3 regions of the Oceanobacillus sp. M60 genome follow, and region 2 is predicted to be linked to each of the others. Evidence: predicted binding sites of a transcription regulator. Region 2 holds the regulator's gene; each other region holds the start of a gene.

Region 1 (10,551 bases), on a different contig from region 2:
CTCCCTGCTTGTTCATTTTTCAATTATAGAGTGCATTTATTGTTTATTTTGCATTCTTCAACACATTCCATCCCCATTTTCAAAATAATACAGCAATGAAAGGTTTTTCTTTATCTTGAGCTATTGCCTTTTTTCATTCGATTGAAACCTTATTACTGCAGAAAAGAAGGAATCTTTACAAAATCTTCATATTTATCTTTTAAAAATGATTTAACTTATCCTGCTGCTATGGAAGCTATTATATACTTCTTTTTCCTTTTATGCTTGCTTGGATATACTCTAATCTGCCAAAAGCCAATATAGACTTTGCAACAGTCAGTTTTTGCCCATCAAAAAAACTGACCTTGTCTCTGGTCAGTTTTTCTGCCGATGTTACTTCTACTCATTCCCCATCTCAATAATCCGCTGATTCCGGCTGCCACGAAAGGATAAGGTTAAATCCCGCTCAGCCAATATAAATGGTCCGTCCACCAGCACATCTACATAGTTAAGAAGCTCCAGCTGATGCGGATCTTTGTTCTCACGCAGCTCTTCGATCGTCCATCCAGTATACGCCCATATATTTTTCCCAAGCGCCTTCAATTGTCTGGCAATACTTGCTGCAGCCTGTGCCTGGTAAAATGGATCTCCGCCGCTTAACGTAATATCTGTCAATGGATTCCATGCCTCCTCGACAATCTGCTGCACATCCATCTCCTTGCCATTCCGTATATTCCAGGACCTTGGATTATGGCATCCCTTGCAGTAATGGGGACAGCCGGCAAAGAAAATAACCGTACGTAAGCCCTCTCCATCAACGACTGAATCATGATAAATGGATAAAATCCGTGCTGTTTCCATCATACATGCCTCACTCTGTCTCGTTCTTCCGATGCTTTTGCTGTATTCCATTTATCCATTGTTCCTACCAGATAGCCGGTAATACGGCGAATCCGGTCAAATTGTCTTTCATCCGCGATTTGACAGCTTGGACACTCGTTATCGATCGTTCCGGTATAGCCGCAGCTTTGACAGCGGTCGACCGGATGGTTTACACTGCCATAGCCAATCCCGCTTTCAGCCATGGTTTTCACAAGGGTGTCGATAGCTTTTATATTTTTGCTGACATCTCCGTCTACTTCAATATAAGTGATATGACCCGCATTGGTATATGGGTGATAGACAGCTTCCCGTTTTATTTTCTCCACAGCTCGAATCGGATAGTACACAGGAATATGAAACGAATTTGTATAATAATCTCTGTCTGTAATTCCGTCTCTTTTTCCAAAATCCTTGCAATCCTGCTTCACAAATCGGCCACTCAGCCCTTCTGCCGGTGTTGCAATCAGCGAATAATTCAAATCATAGTCTTCTGCAGCCTCGTCACATTTCTTCCGTAAAAAGGCAACAATCTCTTCTCCCAGCTCCTGCGCCTGTTCTGATTCTCCATGATGCTTGCCTGTCAATGCTTTTAAACACTCCGCCAGGCCAATAAAACCAACACTTAAACTCCCCTGCTTCAATACCTCTTCCAATGTATCCTCTGGATTTAATTCGTCACTGCCTGTCCAGACACCTTCTCCATGCAAAAAAGTGAAGTTATTCACAAGTTTATATGCCTGAAATACATACCGTTCATACAATTGACGAATGACCATTTCCGTATAGACCTCTAATTTCGCCATAAATGCCTCGACGGTTGATGAGGTCAGCGCTATTTTCACTAAATTAATACTGGTAAAGGAGATATTGCCGCGCCCGAGACTATTTTCTTCTCCATGACGATTAGCCATAATACGCGTACGGCAGCCCATATAAGCTACTTCCGAATCCGGATTTCCTTCTTCATAATAAACGAAGTTGAATGGCGCATCGATAAAGCTGAAGTTTGGAAAAAGCCTTTTTGCTGTTGTTTCCAAAGCCAGCTGATACAAATCATAGTTTGGATCCGCTTTATAAAAATTAACGTCTTTTTTCATTTTAAAAATTTGAATCGGAAAAATTGGTGTCTCCCCTTTTCCTAAACCAGCCTGTGTAGCTAAAAGAAGATTTTTTATAATCAGTCTTCCTTCTCTGCTTGTATCTGTTCCATAATTGATTGACGTAAATGGAACCTGACCGCCGCTTCTGGAATGGAGGCTGTTTAAATTATGAATAAACGCTTCACAGGCCTGGTAGCATTCCCGGTCCGTTTCCTCCCAAGCTAACTTCTCCAATTCCTGTGGAGCAAGGGGAAGCTGATATTGCTGTAATCTATGCAGCCGCTTTTGATAGGACTTCTTCACAAACGGCGCTAAATCATAATCAAACGCCTGGAAGCTCTGTCCACCATGCTGCTGATTTTGGTTGCTTTGAAAAACGATTGCCGCTAATGCCATCGCACTCAGAATGCTTTGTGGGGAGCGCATATGTCCATGCCCTGTGTTAAACCCTTTTTCCAACAATTTTCCTAAAGGAATTTGGCAGCAGGTCGCTGTCCCCGTGGGCATATAATCTAAATCATGAATATGAATATAATTATCCTCCATTGCCTGCTTCGCTTCTCGGCTCAACATCTTTTCTTTCGCATAAAGTTTTGCACTTTCACTAGCAAACTTGTTCATCTGCCCGCATGGTGATTTCCCGTCCACATTGGCATTCTCCTGTATTAAATCCTGATTGGTGCTGGATATAATCTCTTGAAAATCCTGCATTAAATCTGCTTCTGTACTTTCAGGAGCAGTCATTACTTCCGCCATCTTCTATTCCTCCTTCTTCGTCTCCGCAAATACGTTTCAACGCACTCAAAAACTATATATAGTATGTTTGAAAACAAAGCAGAACTATATATAGTTCTATGGTAAAGGAGGTTAGAAAGAAGTTCAAATGGATATTTTATGACTTTTACCACTTTTTCTTCTCATTCTCTATCCCGATTATGAATTTTTTAAGTCATTTTTGAACCGTTTCAAGCATTTCTTCCAGAAGCTGCTGCCGGTTACCCTGCCGCAGGAATTCCTCTTCTGTAATTTTCTGTAGAATCTGCTTTTTTTGCTCGGGTGTTAAAGGCAGGGTGAGGATTCTTTTTCTTGCCTGATCAAGAAAGATAAGATCAGCTTCTATTTCTGCTGGCAGCTGATCCGCCAGCTTATTTTTTAACTGTTTTGCATAAATTGGACTCGCACCGCCGGTGGACAACGCAAGGCTTAGCGCTCCCCTTTGTAGAACAGCAGGAAAGGATACATCACTTTTCATGGCATCATTTGCAACATAAGCCAGCTGATGCGGCTGTTTGTTTTCATAAAGGGACACATTCAGTTCTTTCTTATCTGTCATCAATAAAAGAAATAGACAATTAAAATGTTCTCCCTCGTGAACCTCTCTTTCCTGCCACTTGATTTTTCCTTTTTGATAAAGCTGCTGCAAAAATGGATGAAGCTTCGGCGCAATGATAGTGATAGCAGCTCCAGCATCTAAAAAATGACGTATTTTTCTCGCTGCAACAGCTCCTCCGCCGACTGCAATGACGGTCTGATTCTTCACCTCTAAAAAAAGCGGCATGTGCATCAGCTGACTCTTCCTTTCAGCAATGTATTGACTCGATCGACTAGGACTGTAACGAGCTGATCATCAAATCCTAAGTACGGACAAAGAATAAATTGTTTATCTGTCCGTTCAGACAGTTCATCTAATTTCTGGCGCAGCTCCCTCATTAATACACCGGAGAATAGCAAATAGGGGACAACATACACCACCGAATTAGGACTTTTAAGCAATTGCTCCAGCCCCTCATCCAATGTAGGACGGGTTGCTGCCAGATAACATGTATTTACTTCATTTACCGGAGCTGCCTCCCATAATAAGCGTGCAATTTTGGCAAGGTCGCTATTGGCATCCGGATCACTGCTGCCCCGCCCGACAAGTAATACAGAAGCAGGTTCGCGTTCTTCATACACAGGCGGTTTACCGGTTTGCTTCAGTCCTCCCATTTCCAGGCGTTTGTTTAGTAAATCAATGATTGCCGGATCTACTCCCATCACCTTTCCATAGGTAAAGGTTACGTCTGGATAGCGTTTTTCTGCCTGCCCTATTTCTTTTGGGATATCCTGCTTTGCATGCCCAGCTGAAAGCAATAGAACCGGCACAACTGCAATCTGTGCTGCTCCCTGCCGGACACAGCTATCGATGCCTGTTTGGATGGATGGTGAAGCAAGTTCAATAAAGCAGGTTTCCTGTATCTGAATCTGCGGATTTTTTTTCTTCGCTCTGTCTACAAAAGCCAGAAGCTCCTCATTCCCCCGTTGTACCCGGCTTCCATGCCCGATATATAAAATAGCCTGCATCCTGTATTCCCCTTCCTCTCATTCTCTTTCAAGTCTAGCAAATTTCTGCTTAATGAACGATATTAATTGTAAAACTTAAAAATTTTAAGAAAAGGCCGCTGCAGCCAGCGGAGCTTCTTTTTGCAAAAGAACTTCCTGCAGTGCTTCTTCGGTCGGTTCAGATAATACCTCCGAAACAGCATACCCTGCTTTGACAGCAGCCTGCTTTGATTTTTCTCCAAAACAAATCACGCGTGCATAGGTACTAATGTTTTCTGGCGTTTCTCCACAAGCTTGAAACCCTTCCGTCACTGTTTTCACAGAACGCGCATTAGGAAAAATGATCGTTTCGATACGCTCCTCCTCCTGAAGACGGCTGAACGTTTGCTCCGTCTGCTGCACACGAATAAAGCTATGCGTAGCAATGAAATCAGGCTCAAATACGAATGGATAACGCTGCTCTTTTCGATGGAAGCCTTCCGGGTCTCCTAATATTACCAGCGGGGAAGCGTCGGGGCTCCGTTCTGCTATTTCTTTTCCAAAACAATGATAGGATTCTATGGCCTTTACTGTTTTTTTAGAAATTCCATAGAATTCACCTTGAATCCTTCGAATATCGATTTTATTTGCCTGCAGAGACTCGAAGAAAATGTCCACACTTGCCGGTGATAAAAAAAGAAGATCCCGATTTGCCGGAATATCGGCTTTTTTCAACAGATGCTTTTTCTTTTGCATCCGCGGAAATTCAAAAACCTCTGCTCCCTGCTCCCGTAAATGCCGGGCCATTTCACTCGGTTCTTCACCAGCCCGCCCGAGAAGCAAATGCTGACTAAACAGCGGCTTGCTTTCAAACCAGCTTTCTCCTTTTTTCAGTGTGCTTACATCTCCTACTAAGATGATAGCTGGATTTTTAAACTGTGCCGCTTTTGCTTTCTGTACAATAGTTGCAAGATTTCCCTGCAGCGTTCTCTGTTTTCCGGTCGTGCCCCATTGAATTAATAAAACTGGCGTATCCGAAGACCGCCCATATGAGATGAGCTGTTCTGAAATGTAAGGCAGATTGCCCAATCCCATATAGAACGCAATGGTGTCGATCCCGTTCGCTAAAGCATGCCAGTCAATCAGCGGTTCACCTGAAGGCGACTTATCATGACCTGTAATAACAGCAAAGGATAAGCTATGCTCACGATGTGTAACAGGCACGCCCGCATAAGCAGCAGCTCCGATTCCCGCCGTTATCCCTGGAACAATCTCGTAAGGCACACCGGCCTGTTCCAGTGCAGCTGCCTCCTCGCCTACCCGGCCAAATACGCTTGGGTCGCCGCCTTTCAAACGCACAACATTCTTTCCTTCTAAGCCATGCTTTACTAATAACTCATTAATTGCTTCCTGACGCAGTATATGTTTTTTAGGCATTTTACCACAATATATAAATTCTGCTTGCGGTGAAGCATATTCCAGTAAGAGAGGGTTAACCAGCCTATCGTATAAAACAACTTCTGCCTGCTGCAAATACGTATAACCTTTTAAAGTCATTAACCCAATATCTCCAGGACCAGCTCCGACTAAGTACACACATCCTGGTTTTGTCATCATTCGTCACCCTCATTTCATCCATTTCTAAGCTTTTTCGTATCAAATCGGCTTTTCAAGTCAATAGCCCTGCTTTTCTTAAAGTTAAAGAAGAGCAGGGCGATAACCGCAGCCCTGTCTCTTCTTTAAAGTTTTCAACCTTAAAACGTTTAATCATGAAAGTTTACTCCAGAAGTAACAGCCTTCACATACTCTTTTCGAACTACAAAATCACCGAAGTGTTCGCCATCCAGACGTTCCTTTGCATAATGCCGAATAATCGGCTGCAGCGTTTCTAAAATTTCTTTTTCTCCAATGCTTTCCCGGTAAATCTTGCTTAAACGCTGTCCGGCAAATCCTGCTCCTAGATACATATTATATTTTCCTGGGGCTTTCCCAATAAAGCCAATTTCTCCTAATGCTGCTCGTGAGCATCCGTTCGGGCAGCCAGACATCCGAATGACAATTTCTTCATCACGTAGCCCTTCTTCTTCCAGCAGTGTTTCCAGTTTCTCAATCAAGGAAGGCAGATAACGCTCTGATTCAGCCATCGCCAAGCCGCAGGTCGGAAAAGCAACACAAGCCATGGAATTACGGCGTAATGCAGATTGCTCCTTTCCATCTGACAGTCCATACTGCTCGATAAGTGCGATGATTTCCTTTTTCTTCTGACTGGTGACATTTCCGATTACCAGGTTTTGGTTTGCCGTTAAACGGAAATCTCCGGTATGAATTTTGGCAATTTCCCGCAGTCCCGTCATCAGCTGATAGTCTTCTTTATCCTGAATACGTCCATTTTGAATAAAAAGCGTAAAATTCCAGCGATTCTTCGTCCCTTTCACCCAGCCATAGCGGTCGCCGTTATGGTCAAAATGAAAGTCGTGTGCTTCGTCCAGCTGCCAGCCTAAACGTTCCGTCAGCTCATTTTTAAGCCAATCAATCCCTCTGGCATCAATCGTATATTTAAAACGTGCGTATTTTCGTTCGGAACGGTTTCCATAATCCCGCTGGATGGTAATGATTTTTTCAGCAACATCCGTGATTTGGTCCGGCTTACAGAAACCAATCACTCTTCCCAGCTGCGGATACGTATTGGTATCGCCATGTGTCATGCCCATACCGCCGCCAACCGATACATTGAATCCTTGAAGCTGTCCATCCTCCAGAACAGCAATAAAACCTAAATCCTGCGAAAAGATATCTACATCATTGGATGGCGGAACTGCAATTCCAATCTTAAACTTTCTTGGCAGATAAACCGTTCCATACATTGGCTCTACTTCATCAGTTTCTTTAGAATCAACCACCTTATCCCCATCAAGCCAAATTTCATGGTACGCATTTGTGCGCGGAGATAAATAGTCACTCAATACTTTTGACCACTCGTGGACTTCTGCATGCACCTCCGATTGATCCGGGTTAGGATTACACATAACATTCCTGTTAACGTCTCCGCAGGCTGCAAGGGTATCCATCAAAGCATCATTAATCCCTTTGATACTTGCTTTCATATTCCACTTTAAAATGCCATGCATCTGAAACGCCTGTCTGGTAGTCAATTTAATCGTCTGATTCCCGTAGGTGTTAGCCAATTCATCAATAACCAGCCATTGCTCCGGTGTAGCAACTCCTCCGGGTACACGGACCCGCACCATAAATTGATAGGCAGGCTCAAGCTTCTGCCGCTGCCGTTCGGTACGCAGATCCCGGTCATCCTGTAAATAGCTTCCATGGAATTTCATTAACCGGTTATCGTCATCCGGGATACCTGCACTTAACGGATCACTCAGCGTTTCTTCCAATGTCCCGCGTAAATAATTACTCTCTTTTTTGATTCTTTCTACATCGCTTGGCGGTCCATCCTGAATATGGACCGGTTTATGAACTGTTTTACTATCTGACATTTCTGATTCTCCTTTACTTACTAATAGACATCCCGCTGGTAGCGTTTCTCCTGCTGCATCTCCATTAAATAATGCTGCGCATCTTCTGTACTGAGATTTCCTTCCCGTTCCAGGATAGTCACTAGCGTATCGTGGACATCACTTGCCATGTTTTTCTCATCACCGCATACGTAGACGACTGCGCCTTCTTTCAGCCATTCATAAAGCTCCTTGCTTTGCTCCAGCATACGATGCTGTACATAGACTTTTTCTGCTTTATCCCGCGAAAAAGCCACATCTACTTTAGATAAAACGCCGCTCTTCAACCAGCGATGCCAATCTGTCTGATAAAGAAAATCGGTAACAAAATGCTGGTCTCCAAAGAACAGCCATGACTTTCCGTTTGCTTCCATTATTTCACGTTCTTCTACGAAGGAGCGGAATGGGGCGATTCCAGTTCCCGGGCCAATCATGATAATTGGTTTATCCGGATCAGCCGGCAGCTTGAAATTCGGGTTTTTATGAACATAAACGGAAAGGGTCTGCCCCGGCTCTTTTCGATCTGCGCATTGCACAGAGCAAACGCCGCTCCGCTCTCTGCCATAAGTTTGGTAACGTACTGCTCCAACCGTCAAATGAACCTCCTCCGGATTTGCTTTGTAGCTGCTTGCTACAGAATATAGTCTCGGTGGCATTTTTCGTAACAGCGCAATAAATTCCTTTGCCGGAAGATCCTTTATCTGATAATCACGAATCAAATCTAATAAATCACGTCCGTATATATATTCTGTTACCGCTTCTTCGTTCCCCTGCTCCAGTAATTGCTGTAATTCCGGAATTTGTGTGAATTCCGCTATTTTTTTCAGCAATGGCTTTGTCAGTACAGTGATTTCATAATTTTTTTGCAATGCTTCTTGCAGAGGAACTTCATCCCCTTTTTTATTCACTGGAATCAGCTCATTCGGAGCCCACCCTGTTTCTTTGATAAGCTCTTCGACAATGACCGGATCGTTTTCAGGATAAATTCCAATGCTGTCTCCTGGTTCATACTCCAGGTTCGACCCTTCCAGCGACAATTCCATATGATAGGTTTCTTTATTCGAGCCGCGCCCATTTATATTCAGACTTTCAAAGATTTCTGCTTCAAATGGATTCGTTCTTGAAAATGCGGAAGCTTGTGTTTCTACGGCAGCAGCTGCTTCAGCTATTGTCGGAGCCTGAGCCGTTTCCTGTGACTCAGACAGCTTATTTAATACATTTTCCAGCCATTCCTCAGCCGCTTCATCATAATCCAAATCACAATCCACACGGTCGATAATTCGATTTCCTCCCAATTCTGCCAATCTCTCATCAAACTGTCTGCCAGTTTCACAGAAAAGGTCATAAGAGCTGTCTCCGAGCGCCAATACGGAATAATTCAAGTCCTCCAGCTTTGGAGCCCGGCGTCCGTGGAGAAATTCATGAAATTGAAGCGCTGTATCCGGCGGATCTCCTTCTCCCTGTGTACTGATTACAACCAGCAGGTTTTGAAGGTTTTTCAGTTTATTGGGTTTAAAATCAGCCATAGAGGCAAGGGTAACCTTCATTCCTTTTTCTTTTAGCTTTCCTGACACCTCTGTTGCCAATCCTTGACAATTCCCTGTCTGTGACCCGAAAAGAACCGTCACCTCTACCGGGGAAGCTTCTGTTACAGCAGCGGTTGGCAATTGCGCTGTGACTGCTTCTGCGACAGGTGCAGCCGGGGCGGCGCCGGCATTTTGTAAAGCAGAAAGATAACCGCCAAGCCATATTTGTTGAGTTTCCGTCAATGTTGGAAATAGACGATTGAGCAGCTCAACCTGCTCTTGATTAAATGGACTATTATTCACTTGAAATTGCAACGCTATCTACCTCTCAAAATTAATTTTAAATTTAAAGGATGTGTTCAAATTAAATATCTTCTTAATGTGTTATGCGAACCTATTAATCTGGCAAATAATTTCTTTCTCGTAAGAATGCAATCATCTGATCAACGCATGCTTCAATAGAATGCTGGTCGGAATCAACAACCAATTCCGGCTGCAGCGGTTCCTCATAAGGAGAACTGATACCGGTAAAATTACTGATTTCTCCTGTACGTGCTTTTTTATACAACCCTTTCGGATCGCGGTCTTCACAGGCTTCTAAGGAGCACCGTACATAAATTTCCACAAATTCATCCTCTTGAACCAGCGCTCTCACCCGATTTCGATCCTCTGCAAATGGAGAAATAAATGCTGTGCAGACAATCAACCCTGCATCTACAAACAGCTTCGCCACCTCGCCGATTCGGCGGATATTTTCCTTTCGATCTTCTTCACCGAAGCCAAGTCCTTTATTCAGGCCGTGCCGGACATTATCGCCATCCAGCACATAGCTGTTTAAACCTTGCTCAAATAAACGATGCTCCAATGCATTAGCTAGTGTTGACTTCCCTGCTCCGGAAAGTCCGGTAAACCATAAAATACAGCTTTTATGCTGATTTCTCTGCTGCCGTTCTTGTTTCTGTACAGCAGTATCATGCCAAACGATATGTTTTGTTTCTTGTTTCAAATAAACACCATCCTTCTATAACTGTTCATTCTGATGTATTTACTAAGGTTTAACGCATTAAATGCCTCCGCCTTCGTCATACGTGGAACGACGCTCTGCTCTTGTAGACAAATAAAGACTGTAGACACCTGCTGTGGCAATAAAAACGGAAAGGATTACGAAAAGCGTATAATAATCCGTTGTTTTAAATAAAAGAATAAGACCGTACGACAGTACTAATGAAATAACCGGTGAAACAACCCAGA
Region 2 (10,551 bases):
TAATGGAATAGGTGAGTGAAAAGACACTATCTGAACGGTAATTTACACCGTTCAGATAGTGTTTTTTTATATCAGAAAAAGAAATGCTGAAAATGGTTCTGGAAAAAAGAAGAAAAAAAATCTTTGTCATGGTCAAAATATGTATCCCCCTGTTTAAATGGACATCCATCTGTTCCTTACAAAGGATATTCAAAAAATGTGTGAAACATTTTAATATTTAATGACACACTTTCTCTTATATGTGTTATACTAATTACAACAAAAGATAAAAAGTATAACATTTTCGGGAGGAAGATAGTGCTTATGGAAAAAACGCGTATTGCAATTACAGGTTTTGGTCGAATTGGTAGAATGGTTTTTCGTCAAGCAATGGAAGAGGAGCATTTAGAAGTTGTTGCCATTAATGCGAGCTATCCTTCAGAAACGCTTGCTCACTTAATTAAATATGATAGTGTCCATGGTCCTTTTAATGGAGAAGTGCAAGCGCTGCCGAATAAATTGATTGTTAACCGGAAGGAAGTTCTTTTGGTGAATTTCAGAGAACCGGAAAAATTACCATGGGAAGACCTTGAAATTGACGTTGTTATCGAAGCAACTGGCAAATTTAACACAAAAGAGGCAGCTGGGCGTCATCTGCAGGCTGGAGCAAAAAAAGTAGTCATCACCGCTCCTGGAAAAGAAGTGGATAAGACAATTGTTATTGGTGTAAATGAAAATGATTACAATCCAGAATTAGATGATGTTATCTCGAATGCATCTTGTACAACCAATTGTTTAGCTCCTGTGGTTAAAGTAATTGATGACCACTTTACGATAAAGAACGGATTAATGACGACTGTTCATGCATATACAAATGATCAAAAGAATATTGATAATCCGCATAAAGATTTACGCCGGGCAAGAAGCTGCACGCAGTCTATCATTCCGACAACGACCGGGGCTGCTAAAGCGCTTGCAGAAGTGCTGCCTCAGACGAAAGGTAAATTACATGGAATGGCATTGCGTGTACCAACACCTAATGTATCATTGGTAGATTTAGTAATTGATATTGAAGAAGATGTTACGATAGAAGAAGTGAATGCTTTATTCAAACAAGCATCAGAAGGAAGTATGCGTGGGATTATTCAATATTCGGATGAACCTCTGGTTTCTATTGATTATACTACAAGCACTTATTCTGCAACCATTGATGGGCTCTCCACGATGGTGATGGATAATAATAAATTAAAGATTATTGCTTGGTATGATAATGAATGGGGCTACTCTAAACGTGTTGTCGATTTAGTCAGCTATGTAGGTTATAGACTGGAACAGAAAGTGCGTTTAACATCATAGAACGATAAAAAAGGGAAGCAGGCTTCTATATCAGCTTCCTTTTTCCCGAAAAGAGATTCTTATAACAGCAGAAAAACATCCGCTTGAGCGTTTATGCGGATGTTTTTCTGTCTTATACTTTAAATTTCTGTGTCTCCTCCTGCAATCCTTGAGCAGTTTCACTTAAGGAGGTGGCGACATGGGCAACTTCATTCATCGTTGCAGATTGTTCTTCCATTGAAGCGGCAATCGTGTCAATATTGCCAGACATGACCTGTGATCCGGTTGAAATTTCTGTAACGGAGGCAGAAACTTGTTCTGCGCTTGCTGAAAGCTCCTGTGAGGTTGCTGAAACCTCCTGGATTTCGTGTGTCATTCCTTGGACAGCAGTCACAATCGCTTCAAAAGATGTTCCGGCCTCAGTAATAACCTCTACTCCTTTTTGAACAGCAGGTAAAGCAGTTTGCATGGCTTTCTCCACATTTTCTGTATCATTTTTGATTTCTGTGGTTAACAGACTAATAGAGCTGGCTGATTTTTTGGATTGCTCAGCTAGCTTGCGTACTTCATCTGCTACAACTGAAAAACCTTTTCCTTGTTCACCTGCACGGGCTGCCTCAATCGCTGCATTTAATGCTAATAGATTGGTTTGATCTGTGATATCAGTAATGACCTTCGTAATATTTTCAATTTCTTCGGTTTGTTTTGCCAGTTTCAGCACAAGATCATTGACAGAAGAAGCAGATTCATTTATGTGATTCATTTGCTGCTGAGCGTCCCCGATAACCAATGTTCCATTTTGTGCGGCTTCACTTGTTTCGCTGGAAGAAGCATGAAGTGACTGCGCAGCTTCAGCAATTCGCTGAACACCCTGAGCGGTTTCTCCCATTGCAATGGAGCTTTCATTTGCGGCGTGTGCTGCAGTTTGAGAAGTTTCCGCAGTCTCCGCAGCCTGCTTCGTCACTTCTTCCGTTGTTGCAGATGCTTCTTCAGCGCTTGCTGAAAGCTCTTCGGATGATGCACCCAGCTGTTCCGCATTGTGTTGAATACGCATAATTAAGTCCCGGGTATTATTTTTAGAAGCATTGAAAATTGCAGCCAGCTGACCTAGTTCATCTTTAGATTTAACAGCTATATCCTCTGCAGATAGATCACCATCACCAAATTTCCTTGCAACATCCATGACACTTACTAATGGGGCTGTGATAGAACGGCGAACATAGAACATTAAACCAATACCAATGAGTATACTTGCACCCAGAACAACGAATGAAATAACCTGGGCAGTAACAATGGCAGAGCTTATTTCGCTATCGATATTATCCATTTGTCCAGTTTGATAGATTTCCATTTCTTCAGCTGCATCAAGCATAGCAGTATTGATATCCTGTACAGTTGTATTGACGATTTCTGTCGCCTCTTCGATATTCCCATTTTCCACATCAGCTATAATATCTGGCATTGCCTCATTGAAATCATTATTCGGGGCATTAGCCTGATCCCAATATGATCTCATTTCCTCAGATGCTAAATAGCCTTGTAATTCATCTAAATTGTTGTCAAGGTCTGCAGCGACAGCTATAAGATTCTCTCTATGGATATCTTCCTCCGGTTCTAAAATCATTGAACGGGTATGGAGCGCCTGCATCGCAACATCATAGCGGATATTTTCAATTAATATAAGCTGCTCCAGGCGTGAATCCATTGCCTCCCCTACATCATTTTCAATGTTTTTCAAATTCATGATGCTGCTTCCAACAGAAACAGCCAATAAAACAATTAATACAGTAAAAGATAAATTCAATTTCTTTCCTACACTCATTAAAACATACTCCTTCTTTTTTAAAATGACATCTTTATGGATAATGGCTTTCTTAATTACTTTATCGGTTGTTGTTGAACAATATGTAATAAGTCTTTATGACTATTTCATGAGAATAATACCAAGAAATTTAAACGGGTTTATGTTCTATAAATGTCTTTTTAATGTGCTTATATTAAATCCGCAGTTTACTCTATTTTGGGAAAGTAGTTTAAATGTACAAATCATGTTAAAATAATATATACATATATGTATGTATTTATATGTTTAAAAGAATTGGAAGATACGGTAGAATAAATACGCTGCAATGCTGTTTACAGAGAAAAGAGATGCTTGTAGAATAGTTTTTTATAGCGATAAATATAGGATGTGTATGTTTATGTCAATAGGGTATAAAATGAAACGTTTTTTTAGTAATCATGCAGAAACAAGTGATCATCATATAGATGCAAGCTTAAAAACCAGATATTATAAAGCGAGTAAGAATACTGTTATTCAGGAACTAGAGACGTATTTTAATGGAAGCTCTGACTTTTCGATTCATGCCAGCTCGGAGCAGCATGGGGAGATTAGTGCTGTCAGTAAACGAGGTAAAAAAGTTTTCATTATTGCTACAGTCATTATGGTCCGGCCGTATTATACAGCGCTTGACTTTTCAGTGACTACAGAAACACCTCTCCAGATAGATTTTGGTTACAGTAATAAAATCATAAAAAGAATGTATCAGCATGTGAATGAACAATTACCATTAATAGAAGGGTAAATGAAGAAGGAGTGAACGAAATGCGTTGTTCTAACTGCAATAATAAAAATACGAAAGTGTTAGATTCTCGTCCAATTGAAGAGGGAGCAGCTATACGCAGACGCCGGGAATGTGAGAAGTGCGGATTTCGTTTTACCACTTTTGAACGGATTGAAGAAGTACCACTCATTGTTGTGAAAAAAGATGGCATGCGTCAGGAGTTTTCAAGGGAAAAACTTACCAGAGGGATTATCAGAGCTTGTGAGAAACGCCCTGTGGCGATAGATACGATAGAAAATATTGCTTTAGATGTAGAAAAGAAATTACGGAATGAAGGGAACTCAGAGGTTTCCAGTCATAATGTAGGCGAAATGGTGATGGAAAGACTTGCTGAGGTGGATGAAGTATCTTATGTCAGGTTTGCTTCTGTCTATCGTCAATTTAAGGATATAACTGTTTTCTTGGATGAGTTGAAAGAAATTATCAAGACAGATAAACAAACACAGGAAGAATAAAATAAAGGATGGGTTGAAATGAATGTAATCGGAAAAATCCTTCCTATTGATGGGTACCATGTTGTTATGGATGAACAGCCTTTCATTGATTTTAATGCATCATTGACGCATTTTTATCAGCCGTTGATTGGGGTTCAGGCAATTTCGTTATACTATACATTATTTTATGAGGTAGATTATGCGCAAAAAGCGCAGACACATCATACATTAATGACATATTTGAATTTAACGCTGGATAATATTTACCGTGCACGTATAAAATTGGAAGCTATCGGGTTATTAAAGACCTATAAACGAAGAGAGGACAACAGAGATTATTATACTTATAGTGTGCAGCGTCCTTATTCCCCCAATCAATTTTTTGGAGAACCTATGCTGTCCCAGCTATTATTACATCATATAGGAGAACAGAAATATAATGAGCTTTATGCTCGTTATGTAAAGGACAGCATCGCTTATGGGGAAGAGGTAACAGCTGATTTTAATGAAGTGTTTGATACGATTACACCTTCTTCGTCTGCTGTTCTGAATATGGAAAATGAAAAAGAAAATAGAGAAACGGATTTAATGGATTTTTCATGGATAGAACAGTCGCTTCGTCAGCGGTTTATTCCGGCTGAAAAAGTTTTACATTCTGTAAATAAAAAACTCATTTATCAGATGAAGGTATTATATGATGCAGAAAGTATAGAAATAGAAAAAGCACTTTTATGGGCACTTGATGAAGATAACCAACTGAATCAGGAAGAATTTAAATCTGCTTGCCATGATATGTTTATCTCCCGTAATAATGGACAGGCTATCCGTTTAAACGAAAAAATGGCAGCTGTTGATACACAAGTTTCTATGAAGCAGCCTGCGACAAAAGAAGAGCAGCTGATTCACGAGCTGGAGAACATATCACCAAAGCAGTTATTGGAGGATTTATCTGACGGAAACCATGCTTCGGAGCAGGATATTAAAGTAGTCCGGGAAGTGATGACTAAACAGGGGCTGCCAGCTCCTGTCATGAATGTACTGATTCATTATGTTCTGCTGCAATCCAATATGAAGCTGTCTAAAGCGTATATGGAAACCATTGCGGGCCATTGGTCAAGAGTTGGATTGAAAACAGCAAAAGATGCCATGAACTTTGCTAAACAAGAACAGGAAAAATATAAATCATCCAAAAGTAAACCAAGGAAAAGTAATAATTATAATTATAATAACAACTATAAAAAAGAAGTTGTTCCGGACTGGTTTAATAACCGGAAAAAGACACCATCAAAAAATACAACAGACAGCAATATAAGCGAACAAGAGCAGCAGGAAATTGAAGCTAAGCTGCAAAAATATTTAAATGAAAGCTGAGATGAAAAGGAGGGATAATAGGTGAAACCGATACAATCCGAATTAAAAGCATGGATGGACAAAAATGAGAACTTCAAAACCAATTACACTAGAATAAAAAATGAAATTCTAAGTGATCCCTCTGTTAAAGCATTTTTGCGTGACCATCCGGAACTGACTGACCACGATATTGAAAAGAATTTAATGCGGCTCTATGAATATAAATCACAATCGAAACAATGTGACCGTTGTGCATCTTTCGGAGAGTGCCAGAATTTGATGCAGGGTTACTCTCCGGTATTAAGTATGGATAAAAATGAAATTAGACTGAGCTATGAAAAATGTCATTCACGTATTCAGGTTGAGGAACAGGAAGCACAACAGAAGCTTTTTCAGAGCCTTTATATGCCGAAGGAGATTTTAGAAGCAAAAATGTCAGAAGTGATCCAAGATAAGTCAAGAATTTCAGCTATTGGTGAGATTATCAGCTTTTTAGAAGAAGCAAAAAGCGGGCTGCCGAAAAAAGGATTGTATCTTCATGGATCATTTGGAATTGGAAAAACCTATTTGCTCGGCGCGATAGCAAATGAGCTGAAAAAGAGAAATTACTCTACTACCTTGATTTACATGCCAGAGTTTGTCCGGGAAATAAAAGGTTCCTTTAAAGATGATTCATTTAACGAAAAGATAGATTTCTTTAAGAAAGCGGATGTGTTAATGTTAGATGATATTGGAGCGGAATTGCAATCTGCCTGGTTTCGGGATGAAGTGTTGGGCTCCGTACTGCAATACCGGATGATGGAAGGATTGCCTGTCTTTTTCTCCTCCAATTTTGATTTGAATGAACTGGAGAAAGAATTGGCAAGCACCAGAAACGGTGTGGAAGAAGTGAAAGCCGGCCGGATTATTGAACGGATTAAGCAGGTTAGCAGTGTGGTAAAAATGTCCGGTAAAAATAGAAGAGACGAATAACGATTTGAACACACATGATTCACAATCTGCCTTCATAAAAAAGATTTCCGCTCAGATACGGAAATCTTTTTTTATGAACAGGAAACGTAGGTAAAAAGCTAGAGGGTTTCATGGGGGAGTAAACCTAACAATATTGTCAGGTTAATGAATTTTATTAAATTTGATATAGATAGTAATAAAACCTGTCTAGCGGAGGAAAAACACGTAGACTCCTATGGGAAAGCGTAGTGTTTTTCCGTAGCGGCCGCACTAACCTGACAACATTGGTAATCCTGAACCCCAGAAATATACACCGTTTTCCGCAGCCCCCAAGCTCATTTCCTTTAAAGAAAACTTGCTGACTGGCAGGGTTATCAAACATGGTTTGGTTTCAACTTTTCTTATACTACATGACTTTCATTTGCTAGTCTGACTAGTTTACGCATTTTTATATAACCTTGTCCATATAATTGTAACAGTTTGTAAGTGGATGAGGGTGATATGTATTGTTGGAACTGTATTTTGAATCGGATAAAGAAGTAACGGTTTTTCGTAATCAGTTGACTCCATATAAAAAGCAGATCAGAGTACATCAACAAACAAATGCCTGGAGCAGCAGATTAAGGCTGGAAGGTGATTTAGCAGAGAAGGAGTTCATCCATGTGATAAGCTCCGTGATGGCAGAGGTTTTTATAGAAGAGCATCTTTCTGACATCATTATTGGTAAGATTACCGATAATTATTATTTTTCAGATCCGGATGAAATCAACCGTATTTATGATTTTTCTATGTGGATTTTGTTTGAAACAGATTCAGACAATCAGTATTTGCGAGAACATGTGAATACTATAAAGCTTTTGCAGGATATTTTTTTTCGTCATTTAAAAGAACATAAAAGCATTCATTTTAGTGCAATATTGCATTTTCGGCTTGCTTCCTTTTTAGAATTTGTCCACGAATGTGTCGGGAAAGCAATTGAAGAATTTAAACGGGAAGAGGATCATCAGGCATTTATAGATATGCTCCGTCATTATATCGAGAAAAAAGATCCCTGTGTTGATTTGGTTTATATCGAACAGGGAGAGAATTTTATTTTTTATAATGATAAAGGAGAAGTAATTTCTAAAGATATGCTGCGTATGTGGATGTTTCAAGCACCGTTATATGCATTGGGCCTGCATGAAAATGAATTTAATTTAAGTCCGCTTATTGCCATGTCGCCAGCAAAAATAAAAGTGTATGGAAATGATCCGGACGATCCGAAAATCATGACAATAACAAATATCTTTCAAGAAAGGGTGGAATTTGAAACGGAAGGAACTTCTATCCTGTCTCGCGGAGAATAATCCATTGGACTTGCTTTTCAAACCTGAAAGGAATATAATACGAATAGAGTTTGAAAATAAGCTGCTGAGATGAGGACAACATTATTTCCTGATTACGTACTCAGAGAGGGAAGTCATTTGGCTGCAAGCTTCCTTTCGTGAAGAAATAATTACCGCCTCGGAGCATTGCTGCTGAAACGATTGAAAGTAGGCAGTAACGTCCTATCTGCGTTAAAGATCAATGAAGCTGAGGATAAGAGGATTCGTTTATCTTCAGGAATTTGGGTGGAACCACGGCATAAAACGCTCGTCCCTTTGCATAGCGCAAAGAGATAGAGCGTTTTTTTACATTTGATAAAGGAGTTCGATGAACATGGCTGATTTAACAATTATTTTTCCAGATGGAGCTGAAAAAGCCTTTCCGGAGGGAACAACAGGAGAAGATATTGCTGCTTCTATTTCTTCAGGTTTAAAAAAGCAGGCACTTGCAGTTAAATTGGATGGAGAGCCTGTAGATTTACGCCGTCCTCTTCCAAAGGGCGGAAAAATTGAAATTATTACGTATCGTGACCAAGAAGGCTTGGAAATAGCACGTCACTCTACAGCCCATTTATTAGCGCAAGCTGTAAAACGCTTGTACCCTAATGTGCAATTAGGTGTCGGTCCAGTGATTGAGGAAGGCTTCTACTATGATATTGATATGGAGCATACCTTAACTCCGGAAGACCTTCCGAAAATAGAAAAAGAAATGAAACGGATCGTGGACGAGAACTTAGAAATAACTCGTGTAGAAGTATCTCGTGATGAAGCAAAAGCCCGCTTTGCAGAAATTGGTGATGACTTAAAATTAGAATTGCTGGATGCAATCCCTGAAGATGAAACAGTAACCATATACGAACAAGGGGAGTTCTTTGATTTATGCAGAGGAGTGCATGTTCCTTCTACCAGTAAAATCAAAGCATTTAAATTATTAAGTATTTCTGGCGCTTATTGGCGTGGAGACAGTAATAATAAACAGCTGCAACGTATTTATGGAACCGAATTTGAGAAAAAATCACAATTAGAGGAATATCTGCAAATTTTGGAAGAGCGTAAAGAAAGAGATCATCGGAAGCTTGGGAAAGAGCTTGGTATTTTCACCGTGTCGCAAAAAGTAGGACAGGGTCTGCCATTATGGCTGCCAAAAGGAGCAACTATTCGTCGTAACGTGGAGCGTTATATCGTTGATTTAGAAGAACGCTTAGGTTATGACCATGTGTATACACCTGTTCTTGGTAATGTAGAGTTGTATAAAACAAGCGGACATTGGGACCATTATCAGGAGGATATGTTCCCGACTATGGAAATGGATAATGAAGAGCTTGTATTGCGTCCAATGAACTGTCCGCATCATATGATGGTTTTCAAAAATCAACTATGGAGCTACCGTAACCTGCCTGTCCGTATAGCAGAGTTAGGAACCATGCATCGTCATGAGATGAGCGGGGCGCTTGCCGGTCTGCAGCGTGTCCGTGCAATGACATTAAATGATGCGCATATTTTTGCTCGCCCGGATCAGTTAAAAGAAGAATTTATCCGCGTGGTAGAACTGGTTCAGCGTGTTTACAAAGACTTTGGAATCGATGACTATTATTTCCGTCTTTCCTATCGTGACCCAGAAGATAAGGAAAAATATGTAGATAATGATGCCATGTGGGATAAAGCGCAGGCAATGCTGAAGGAAACCATGGAAGATATGAACTTGGAATATGTAGAAGCAGAAGGAGAAGCTGCTTTCTATGGTCCGAAGCTGGATGTGCAGGTGAAAACAGCATTAGGAAAAGATGAAACATTATCTACAGTGCAATTGGACTTTCACTTGCCAGAACGTTTTGACTTAACGTATATCGGAGAAGACGGAAAAGAACATCGTCCCGTTGTTATTCACCGTGGTGTTGTTTCTACGATGGAACGCTTTGTTGCATTTCTTATTGAAGAGTACAAAGGGGCTTTTCCTACTTGGCTTGCTCCCGTACAAGCAAAAATCATTCCGGTATCTTTGCAGGCGCATCTTGATTTCGCTAAAGAGGTGGAGGATAAATTACGCCAGGAAGGTGTCCGTGTTGAATTAGACAGCCGTGATGAGAAGCTGGGCTATAAAATACGTGAAGCACAGACACAAAAAGTTCCATTTGCCCTTGTTCTGGGAGATAAGGAATTGGAAGCAAACAGTGTGAACTATCGCCGTTACGGTGAACAAGATACAGAAACACTTCCGTTTGATCAATTTGTTGATTTTATCAAGGAAGAAATTAATCAGAAGAAATAAGCAGTAATCATGATTTTTAAAAGGGAAAAGCTATTTTCATATTTAATATGAAAATAGCTTTTTTGTGGAATAAGAAAGTATAAGCGGAGATCGCTTCGGCGAGGACAACGATGTTTTAAAGACCAAGCGGTATTCTTGGTTTTTCTTGTGAGAGAGCATTTCCACGTTAACCGTCTTACTTCTATTTTGCTAAAAACATTGACACTTCAAAATAACCGTGCTATGATTCAATAGTTGTTTAAAAC
Region 3 (10,551 bases), 160 kb from region 2:
AACATCCGTTTTCTTGCCAAGGAGATGTCCGCTCCGGGAAGTCGCTTTCCGCGGGGTCTTCACCTGTTGCTTTTCCCGCAGAAATCGGCTTCCTTTCGCTCCCATCAAAGAAGAATTATGTTTTATTAGCTTTTTTACAAAGAAATAATCCAAATTCTAGCGACGCTTTTGGATGGGCAAGTAACCGCAATTCCAGTCCCAACTATAGCTCTGTCTGCGCTTATCGCTAAGTCTTCTTTAAAGAAAATGAGCTCAGGCCCAACGGAAGGCGAAGTGTATTTCTGTGGCCTAAGATTATTTCCCCCATGAAACCCGTTTGAACGGCTATTTTCAGCTTTTTTATTAACATTCTTATTCTTGAACAAATTAGCATATATTCCTTCAGATACGTCTAAAGACGGAGGTTATTTCCTTCGATGGATTGTTGTTCGGATTTTTGCTAATTGCTACAATTATTTCAGAAAGAGGAGGGATAACGTGGAAAAGATAATTGAGATCAGCCAGTTAAATAAAAGCTACCGGAAAAGAAAATCAAAAGAAATTGTTCAAGCGGTCAAAGACGTTGATTTTAATGTTTATAAAGGAGAGATTCTTGGTCTGCTTGGTCCTAACGGAGCCGGAAAAACGACTACGATCAAATTAATATGCGGTTTGTTATACCCGGACAGCGGCGAAATAAAGATAAAAGGAGTACCTAATACCGCGAAACGCTTAGAATCGTTACATCATATCAGCGCCGTGCTGGAGGGCAACCGTAATTTATATTGGCGGCTTACGGTGAGAGAGAACTTGGAGTATTTTGCCGGAAACAGAGGAAGGTCAAGAAAGGAAGTTAAAGAAGAGATCGATGAACTGCTGCAAATATTCCGTTTGAAGGAAAAAGAGAATGAGTTGGTAAACCGGCTTTCCCGCGGGATGCAGCAAAAATTAGCAATAGCTGTAGCGATGCTTGCTAATACGGAAGTCATGCTCTTAGATGAACCGACGCTTGGTTTAGATGTGCAAACCGGATTGGAGGTTAGAGAAATCCTGAAATCCATTGTTCAAAATTATCAGCGTACCGTTATCATCAGCTCTCATGACATGGAAGTGATTCAGGATATTTGTGATCGCACCGTTATTATTAATCAGGGAACTGTCGTTATCGATCAGCGCGTCGATGAACTGATAAAACTGTTTGAAGTACGCTCCTACAGACTGACTTTAAATGAAGCTTTGTCACCAGATCAGCAAAAAGCCATTTCCGCCCGTTTTCCGGCAAATGATTATGTAGAGGACGAACTATTCAGCTATCTTACTGTACAGCTTGAGAAAAGCGAGGATATTTATCAGATTTTTCAAGTATTACAATTGAACCGTACACCAATTGATTCGATTGACCGAAAATCGATTCGGTTTGATGAAGTATTTTTAAAAATTATTGAAGGAGACTTTCAACATGCTGTGGATTAATCTATTTCGAGCAAACCTGCGAAAGGAATACTTGGAACTGAAGCGTTATTTACCAAATACTCTTGCCCTTGTTTTAACCTTTTATTTTATCTTTTTAGGTTTATTTGGAGTAATACACTTTTTTGGGGATCCATCAACACAGGATGCGAATATTCAATTTGTGATTGTTAACTATATCTTCTGGTTTTTGGCACTTAGCGTCATTCAAATGTTTGGTTTCGAAATTGTAAATGAAGCCATTCGCGGAACGCTTGAACAATTGTCGATGTCACCGATGGGGATCTGGCGTATTTTAAGCACAAGGCTGATTGCCAGTACAATTATTTACGGAATCATTATTTCTATTTTACTGGTTATTACCATGCTGACAGCAGGACAATGGCTTAATATTGATATTGTATCTATTTTCCCTGTCTTTGTATTAACTGTTTTCGGAATGTATGGCGTCGGATTAATGGTCGGCGGGCTGGCCATTATTTATAAACAAATTCAAGCCTTCCTGCAGATATTGCAATTTTTATTGGCTGGGCTGACCTTTATTCCGCTTGCTGCATCCCCTCTTATGTATTTTCTGCCTTTTGTTATTGGCGTTGATTTAGTCAGAGATATCATGATCGACGGACAGACTTTGATGGATATCGGCTGGCTGCCGCTGTTAATTTTATTTTTAAATGCTCTCGTCTATTTTATCGCTGGTCTGCTCTTTTTTAAATACTGTGAACGCATGGCGATGAAAAAGGGATTGTTGGGGCAGTATTGATATAGGTTTAAATCTTGATGAAGCATCCTGTCTGATTTTATAATCAGCAGGATGATTACTAACTTTCATAATTATTTTTTAAATATTCCGATTTATTTTCAGCTTATTTTTAAGCGTATTAACGATGAAAGAGATGGTTATGGAAGAATAATCAGCTGCAGGCGAAATAGACTTTATTTCCTTTTTCACCTTTATTCCGATTAAATATGCAATAAAGCTGATAGGACAGACAGAAGCAATGGGCAATCAATGACCCTACAACTCCTTGATTAATTTATGCGCATTTACTTATTCCTAAACCAATTTAATGCCCGCTGTTCTACCCGCTCTACAAATGTTCTTTTTGCTTTACTGTAAAAAGTAGTATCATCGTATTTTATGGCCAGTTCTTCTTTCAAATTACTATATCTCTCTGCTTCAATAGGGTGGTTCCTTAAATAATCTCGGAATACTAGGTGTCTCTCAACTTCGGGATTATTATATTGGTAAACATGAATATGATGTGTTCTGTTTTCCCCGCTCTTTCGGAATAATCGTCTATTTTTTATTCCCCACTCTCCAGCAACATCGTATCGCGGCAGACGCATCTGATCATTGAAAGCATCCATTTTATTGATATCTTTAACAATGCATATCATATCAATAACAGGCTTTGCCTTCATTCCTTTGACTGCGGTGCTTCCGAAATGTTCAAATTTTATTATTTCACTTCCAAACACTCCACTTAAAAGTCGCACCTCATTTTCAAACATTTCAATCCATTTTTCGTTGTATTCAGACAGACGGATTTTCAAATAAACCTCTCCCTGTACATAGATTTTATATATCAAACTGTATTATATACCAAAAAAGAGGGTTCTGTTTATAAACAGAACCACTCTTTATGTCTTACAATCCACATTTCAATTGAGCACCACAGCTGGTACACGTATTACATCCGCCGATATCTTCTACACTGCCTTCTCGGCAGACTGGACAGGTATCTCCTACCTCAGATCCGATTGTTACATTTGTTTTATCTAATTCCTGAATGGTGTCCATAAGAACAATTTTTTTATCTTCTTTCTCATCCGGGAATAATTCTGTCTGCTCCCCTACTTGGTTATCCTCTGCTTTTAAGGTTAAGACCTGCGAATCTCTGCTTCCGTCCACATAGACCGTACCGCCTTTGGCACCGCCCTTATACAGACGGCGGTAAACACTTTCTACCTGATCAACGGTATATCCTTTTGGTGCATTTACTGTTTTGGAAATCGAGCTGTCCACCCAGCGCTGAATCACACATTGTGTATCCGCATGCGCTTCCGGACTTAAGTCCATTGCGGTTACAAACCACTCCGGCAGCTCTTTATCCGCTGCTTCTGGATGTTCATTTAAATATTCTTCCACAATATCCGCTTTTACTTCGATAAATTTACCTAATCGTCCGCTTCTGTAGTAAGAAAAGGAGAAGTATGGTTCCAGTCCTGTGCTTACTCCGACCATCGTGCCTGTACTTCCAGTTGGAGCAACAGTCAGCAGATGCGAGTTGCGGATACCATGCTCTAATACGCCTTCCCGAATGTCTGCAGGCATTTTTTGCATATATCCCGTTTGGATGAAACGTTCACGGAGCGTTTTTGTTTCTTCCTCTGTTTCACCCACCAGGAAAGGAAAGCTTCCTTTTTCTTTCGCCAACTCGATTGAAGTGCGGTAAGCAGTAGCTGCCATGATTTCAAACACTTGGTCAATCAGCTTATTTCCTTCTTCTGAGCCATAAGCTGTTTCACAATAAATCAATAAATCATGCAGTCCCATCACGCCTAAGCCGACACGTCTTTCTCCTAAAGCCTGTTTTCTATTTTCTTCTAAGAAATATGGCGTTGCGTTAATTACATTATCCTGCATCCGCACGCCAGTTTCTACAGTATCTTTTAATTTTTCTACATTTACCTTTTTGGTATCTTTATCTGCCATTTCAGCAAGGTTGACGGCAGCCAAATTACAAACAGAAAACGGAGCAAGCGGCTGCTCACCGCAAGGGTTTGTCGCAACAACCTGCTGACCATACGCTTTTGCATTTGTCATTTCATTGGCATTATCTATAAAGAAAATGCCCGGTTCTGCAGAGTATGTTGCACAAATATTAATCAAGTTCCACAGTTCTTTTGCTTTCACTTTCCGGTAAACCCGAACGCCATAGCCCATTTCTTCCCATTTACGGACATCGCCTACCTCATACCATTGTTCATTATAGGCTTTCATTTCTTCCAGTGTATAATTTTCTACATCTGGAAAGCGCAGCTCATAGTAATCGTCTTTTTCCACGGCTTCCATAAATTCCTTTGTAATACAGACAGAAATATTTGCACCTGCCAGGAAATCCGAATTATGGACGGAATACGTTCCGCCATCACGCAATAAATCCGTTGCCTGCTTCATGGCAGCATCTGTGAACCCGCCTTGGCCGGGGATGGCTTTATAATTGACAATTCCCTGGTACAAATCAAATTCTGTTTCTGTCAGCGGGGTGAATTTTAACTTCTCATTTGCCAGCTGCTTCATCTGCTCATCTTCTGTATTTTCTATTAAATAGCGTAAAATACGCGGATTCTGCATTTTTGAGATAATAAATTCCACAATATCCGGATGAGAATCAACGAGCATAATCATCTGTGCACCGCGTCTGGAACCGCCCTGTTCAACCAGATTCGTCAATTTGGCGATATCGTCCAGCCAGGAGACACTTCCTGAAGATTTTCCGTTGACCCCTCTGGCCAGTGTATTTCGCGGTCTTAATGTGGAACCGTTCGTGCCGACACCGCCGCCGCGTGACATAATCTCCATTACCTGTTTACGATGATCGGAAATACCTTCGCGCGAATCTTTTACAAAAGGCATCACATAACAGTTAAAATAAGTTACATCGGTTTCAGCGCCTGCTCCATATAGCACACGGCCCGCCGGGATAAAATTCATAGAAGCCAATTGGTTATAAAAGGCATCAAATGATTTGGCCTTTCTTTCTTCGGTTTCTTCTACTTCTGAAAGACCGGTCGCATTTCTTTTGGCAATTTGTTCATAATAAATTTCCAACGGTTTTTCGATAACATCGAGTGAACGCGTGATCATCCCGCTTTCCCGTTCTTCTTCCTTATCCAAAACCCCGACATAATCGGATTCGACAGCTACTTCCGCCTTGTTTTCTTCCCAATTAATATCTATAATAAATCCTAGACCCCGAGCGGGAAATTTAGGGTCTGCTTTTACGGTCAAGACAACAAAATCACCTTTTTTTAATGTTTTTTTCTCTGTATCTTTATATGCATACCGATCCAGCATGACCAATCTCGACACGCCTTGATGGGTGATATGCATTTCTTTGGTAATTGGATGCACTGCTTCAAATTTTTTTATATCTTCATTAAGCGCCCCGATATTAACCTGCCTTAATGACTCTAAATGGATAGTCAATGTTATCGCTCCTTGTCTTGCAATTGATTACTTATTAGTTTATCATAACTCTTCTTCACAAAACAATATATAGTATCCAATTCATTATTCTGACACAATATATAGTTAATTATCAGAAAAGCAAGTACCTTTCATACAAGCGCTGATTACTTTTTTTATTCCCTTAAAGCGTACTAGAAACACCCCTTTTTTCTAAACATAATATCTGCAGCCTGAAAGTTGATTATTATTTTTAGCTCTTCATCAAAATCTATGAGTAACATAGTAGATATAAATTTGCTGCCAGCGACTGCTACGGAAATACACTACGCCAGCGAGTTGCTTTTATCTCATTTAACTATATTTTCCAACCATAGATTCTGGTGTTAACCCTTACTTTCAGATGATTTTCCGTCTGCAAAATAAAAACTTTGAAAAATAAAAACGCTGCCCATATAATAAGAGTGTAGAATATAAAGATAGACGGGGGAAACAAAATGACATTTTTACTCATTGCTTTAGTTGTTCTGCTTGCGATTACTATTTTTCGCTACTATAGACAACGCACTTATTTAAATGTACTGACAGAAGATCAATTTGTAGAAGGCTACCGCAAAGCACAATTGATCGATGTACGTGAGCCGCAGGAATTTGATAAAGGTCATATTCTCGGAGCGCGTAATATCCCGGTAACGCAAATGAAGCAAAGACTTGTGGAATTGAGAAAGGACAAGCCGGTCTACCTGTATTGTCAAAACAGCAGCCGTTCCGCAAGAGCTGCGCAGCTCCTGCATAAAAAAGGATTTGAAGAAATTTATCAGCTTAAAGGCGGATTTAAAAAATGGACTGGAAAGATTAAAATGAAAAAATAAAGCCTTTGTTTTCCATTTTGTGAAAGCTGTTAATTGGGCTAAAAATAAAAGCTGATTCAGAGCATAACCTCTGAATCAGCTTTTATGATGGTTTACGATTCTTCGTACCGCAGGATTGGTTTACGTGCAGCGGTTGCTTCATCCATCCGCTTCACAATTGTATGATGTGGTGCCTCCTGTACAGTTTCCGGGTCTTCTTCTGCTTCTTTTGCTATACGGGTCATGATATCAATAAAGGAATCGAGCGTTTCTTTCGATTCTGTTTCAGTAGGCTCAATCATCATGCCTTCTTCCACATTCAACGGAAAATAAATGGTAGGTGGATGAATATCAAAATCCAGCAGCCTTTTCGCCATATCTAATGTGCGGACGCCAAGTTTTTTCTGAATGCTCCCCGACAGTACAAATTCATGCTTACAATGCTGCGGATAAGGCAGTTGAAATACTTTTTCTAACTGACGCATCATATAATTCGCATTGAGTACGGCATATTCGCTGACCTTTTTCAGGCCCTCTGCTCCCATCGTACGAATATACGTATACGCACGCAGGTTAATACCAAAATTCCCATAGAACGGTTTTATCCGGCCGATAGACTGCGGTCTGTCATAATCAAAGCGAAACGAGTCCTTTTCCTTAATAATTAATGGTTTTGGCAAATATGCTGCCAGCTCTTCGCTGACTCCTACCGGTCCTGAGCCTGGACCGCCGCCGCCATGCGGACCTGTGAACGTTTTATGAAGATTTAAATGTACTGCATCAAATCCCATATCTCCCGGTCTGACATAACCCATAATCGCATTTAAATTAGCGCCGTCATAGTAAAGCTTACCGCCGGCATCATGTATTATTTCTGCCATTTCTAAAATATCTTTTTCAAATAATCCTAACGTGTTCGGGTTGGTAAGCATCAAGGCTGCTGTATCTATCCCGACAACCCGCCGCAAATCATCCAGATCCACTAATCCTTCTTCATTTGATTTCACGGTAACTGCTTCAAACCCGGCTACTGCTGCAGACGCCGGATTGGTTCCATGGGCAGAATCCGGTACAATGACTTTTGTACGGTTATAATCCCCATTGGCCTCATGAAAAGCACGAATCATCATTAATGCAGTCCACTCTCCCTGCGCACCGGCAGCTGACTGTAATGAAACCTCATGCATGCCAGTAATTTCTTTTAATGACTCCTGCAAATCATAGAGCATCTCCAGAGCACCCTGCACCGTGTTTGGATCTTGATAGGGATGAATATGACTGAAGCCTTCCAGACGCGCAATGTCTTCATTAATTTTCGGATTATACTTCATCGTGCAGGAACCAAGGGGATAGAACCCGGAATCTACCCCATAATTGCGGGATGCCAGCCCAGTGTAATGACGAATAATATCCAGTTCACTTACTTCTGGCAGCTTAGGAGGTTCTTTGCGAATATAGACGTCCTCTAATTCTTCCTCTAAATCAAAGGCATCTATTTCCAATTCCGGCAAGCTGTAGCTCGTTCTCCCTTCTTTACTGCGTTCAAATAATAATGGAAAATTTTTATCAGCCATGCATATCCCTCAATTCTTTTGCAAGTTGGTCTATCTCTTGTTTTGTACGAATTTCTGTCACAGCCACAAGCATCTGACCATGATAGGAAGGGTCGATTTTTCCCAAATCAAAACCGCCAAGAATTCCTTTTTCAAGCAATGCAGCATTTACTTTAGTAATGTCCTGATTTAACTGAATGACAAATTCATTGAAGAATGGGCCATCATAAACTATCGAAATACCTTCTTCTTTCAATTTCTTCTTTGCATAACGGGCTTTTTGCATATTCATTTCGGACATTTTCCGTATCCCATGCTTGCCGATAGAGCTCATCGCAACAGAGCTTGCTAATGCATTCAGCGCCTGATTGGAGCATATATTGGAAGTTGCCTTGTCACGTCGAATATGCTGTTCCCGTGCCTGCAGCGTCAGCACATAGCCTCTGACTCCATTTTCATCCTTTGTCTGACCGACCAGACGTCCCGGAACCTTGCGCATTAATTTTTTACTTGTTGCAAAATATCCGCAATGCGGTCCGCCAAATTGGGCTGGAATCCCGAATACCTGCGTGTCGCCGGTTACAATGTCCGCACCAAATTCTCCCGGCGGAGTCAGATAGCCGAGGGCGAGCGGATTGCTGGACACGATCAGCATGGTCTTCTTTTGATTTTCTAACAGCTTTTGGATTGCTTCCATTGGCTCTATCTGCCCGAAAAAATTCGGATATTGGACGACAACACCCGCAATATCCTCATTCAGAAGTTCCTCCAAATGGACGAGATCTGTTTTTCCATTTTGTAATGGAATCGGAATTATTTCAACTTCCTGTCCTTTCGCGTACGTATGAATAACCTGTTGATATTCAGGGTGGACGGCGTCTGATACCAGCACTTTCTTACGTTTGGTCTGGGCGGCACTCAGATTTACTGCTTCTGCTAAAGACGTACCTCCGTCATACATAGAAGAATTTGCGATTGGTAAAGCTGTCAGTTCAGAGATCATTGTCTGAAATTCAAAAATTGCCTGCAATTCTCCCTGGGAAATTTCCGGCTGATAAGGTGTATATGCTGTATAAAATTCAGATTTCGAAATGACATGATCAACAATGGAAGGTGTGTAATGATCATATACACCTGCCCCAAGAAAGGATACAACGTCTTTCGTGGATGTGTTTCTATTTGCCATCGCTGTTAATTCCTTCATCAATGCATATTCATTCTTTGGTTCTTTTAACTCCAATTCCTTCTGGAGACGAACGCTGCCTGGGATATCTGCAAACAGCTCCTCCGTATCCTCTATCCCTATGGTCTCCATCATTTCTTGTTTATCTTCCCTGGTCATCGGTAAATAACGAAACTCCATCTTTTCTCCCCCTTATTTTACTGCACTAATAAAGTGAAACTTTTTTCCCCGAACTCTTTTTCCTGTGAAAATGTACGATGATTATCTACGGTAGAACGGTGTCTCGACCACCTTCGCTTTTAAGCGGCGCTTTCGGACCTGAACCTCCACCTCTGCTCCAATCTTTGCGGAATCAGATTGAATCAGTACGAGCCCAATATTTTTGTTTAGTGTAGGTGACTGTGTACCGGAAGTAACAAAACCAATCTCGCTCTCTCCCTGGTACACTGGATAGCCGTGTCTTGGAATGCCCTTATCAATCATTTCGATTCCTGCAAGCTTTCTTTCCGTTCCATTAGCAGCTTGCTGTTCAAGTGCTTCTTTTCCGATGAAGTCTACTCCCTTATTCAGCTTCACAGCAAAACCTAAACCAGCTTCCAATGGCGAAATATCAACTGACAGCTCTTGCCCGTATAAAGCAAGATTCGCTTCAAAACGCAGTGTATCTCTTGCTCCCAAACCGATTGGCTGGATGCCTTCTTCCCTTCCCTTTTCAAGCAGTATATTCCACAAATATTTGCCATTTTCAGAATCAAGATAAATTTCAAAACCATCTTCGCCTGTATAACCAGTTCTGGAGATGAGGGCCTTTCCTTCTATTCCTTCCACTTCGATATCCTTTTTAAAACGGAAGAAAGAGATACCTTGAAGCGGTTCTTTTACAATCTTTTGTAAAATCTGCTCCGCTTTTGGTCCTTGCAAAGCTAATTGCGCATAATTTTCCGAAACATTTTTTATGGTAACATTCGGATTGAAATTATTTTGTTCCTGCAGCCAGGCAACGTCTTTCTCCGTATTAGCAGCATTTACAACAAGCAAGTATTCATTTTGAGCCAGCATATATACAATTAAATCATCGACTGTTCCTCCATTTTTATAGCACATAAACGTATATTGTGCTTTGTTTGGCACTAGCTTTGTTACATCATTTGTTAATATCGTCTGTAAAAAATGGACGCTTTCCGGACCGCTCACCAAAACCTCGCCCATATGGGACACATCGAACAGACCGGCTTTTGTCCGGACCGCTTCATGCTCTTCTTTAATACCTGAAAACTGTACCGGCAAATCCCATCCGCCGAAATCAATGGTCTTGGCAAC

The links. Region 2 encodes NrdR, which represses ribonucleotide reductase genes. Its sites were predicted from a motif close to AACACNATATATNGTGTT; they were not measured.
Region 1: ACW0TQ_RS13620 (anaerobic ribonucleoside triphosphate reductase) is a predicted target of NrdR. The motif match lies at 2,766-2,783, and genes of this name have one in related genera.
Region 3: ACW0TQ_RS07085 (vitamin B12-dependent ribonucleotide reductase) is a predicted target of NrdR. The motif match lies at 5,725-5,742, and genes of this name have one in related genera.

What each region holds. Positions count from the first base shown of each region.
Region 1 covers NZ_JBSSNH010000005.1:89,922-100,472, forward strand. The annotation lists gene nrdG (anaerobic ribonucleoside-triphosphate reductase activating protein) at 379-843, opposite strand; gene ACW0TQ_RS13620 (anaerobic ribonucleoside triphosphate reductase) at 840-2,717, opposite strand; gene ACW0TQ_RS13625 (precorrin-2 dehydrogenase/sirohydrochlorin ferrochelatase family protein) at 2,911-3,525, opposite strand; gene ACW0TQ_RS13630 (sirohydrochlorin chelatase) at 3,525-4,301, opposite strand; gene cobA (uroporphyrinogen-III C-methyltransferase) at 4,386-5,876, opposite strand; gene cysI (assimilatory sulfite reductase (NADPH) hemoprotein subunit) at 6,023-7,756, opposite strand; gene ACW0TQ_RS13645 (assimilatory sulfite reductase (NADPH) flavoprotein subunit) at 7,777-9,615, opposite strand; gene cysC (adenylyl-sulfate kinase) at 9,698-10,306, opposite strand; gene cysP (sulfate permease) at 10,364-10,551, opposite strand, start outside.
Region 2 covers NZ_JBSSNH010000002.1:430,661-441,211, reverse strand. The annotation lists gene coaE (dephospho-CoA kinase) at 1-11, shown strand, start outside; gene ACW0TQ_RS06385 (glyceraldehyde-3-phosphate dehydrogenase) at 304-1,335, shown strand; gene ACW0TQ_RS06380 (methyl-accepting chemotaxis protein) at 1,448-3,136, opposite strand; gene ACW0TQ_RS06375 (hypothetical protein) at 3,516-3,899, shown strand; gene nrdR (transcriptional regulator NrdR) at 3,920-4,393, shown strand; gene ACW0TQ_RS06365 (replication initiation and membrane attachment family protein) at 4,412-5,743, shown strand; gene dnaI (primosomal protein DnaI) at 5,765-6,694, shown strand; gene ytxC (sporulation protein YtxC) at 7,180-8,019, shown strand; gene thrS (threonine--tRNA ligase) at 8,372-10,306, shown strand.
Region 3 covers NZ_JBSSNH010000002.1:586,826-597,376, forward strand. The annotation lists gene ACW0TQ_RS07070 (ABC transporter ATP-binding protein) at 478-1,452, shown strand; gene ACW0TQ_RS07075 (ABC transporter permease) at 1,439-2,212, shown strand; gene ACW0TQ_RS07080 (GrpB family protein) at 2,497-3,006, opposite strand; gene ACW0TQ_RS07085 (vitamin B12-dependent ribonucleotide reductase) at 3,101-5,665, opposite strand; gene ACW0TQ_RS07090 (rhodanese-like domain-containing protein) at 6,142-6,516, shown strand; gene gcvPB (aminomethyl-transferring glycine dehydrogenase subunit GcvPB) at 6,609-8,069, opposite strand; gene gcvPA (aminomethyl-transferring glycine dehydrogenase subunit GcvPA) at 8,062-9,411, opposite strand; gene gcvT (glycine cleavage system aminomethyltransferase GcvT) at 9,493-10,551, opposite strand, start outside.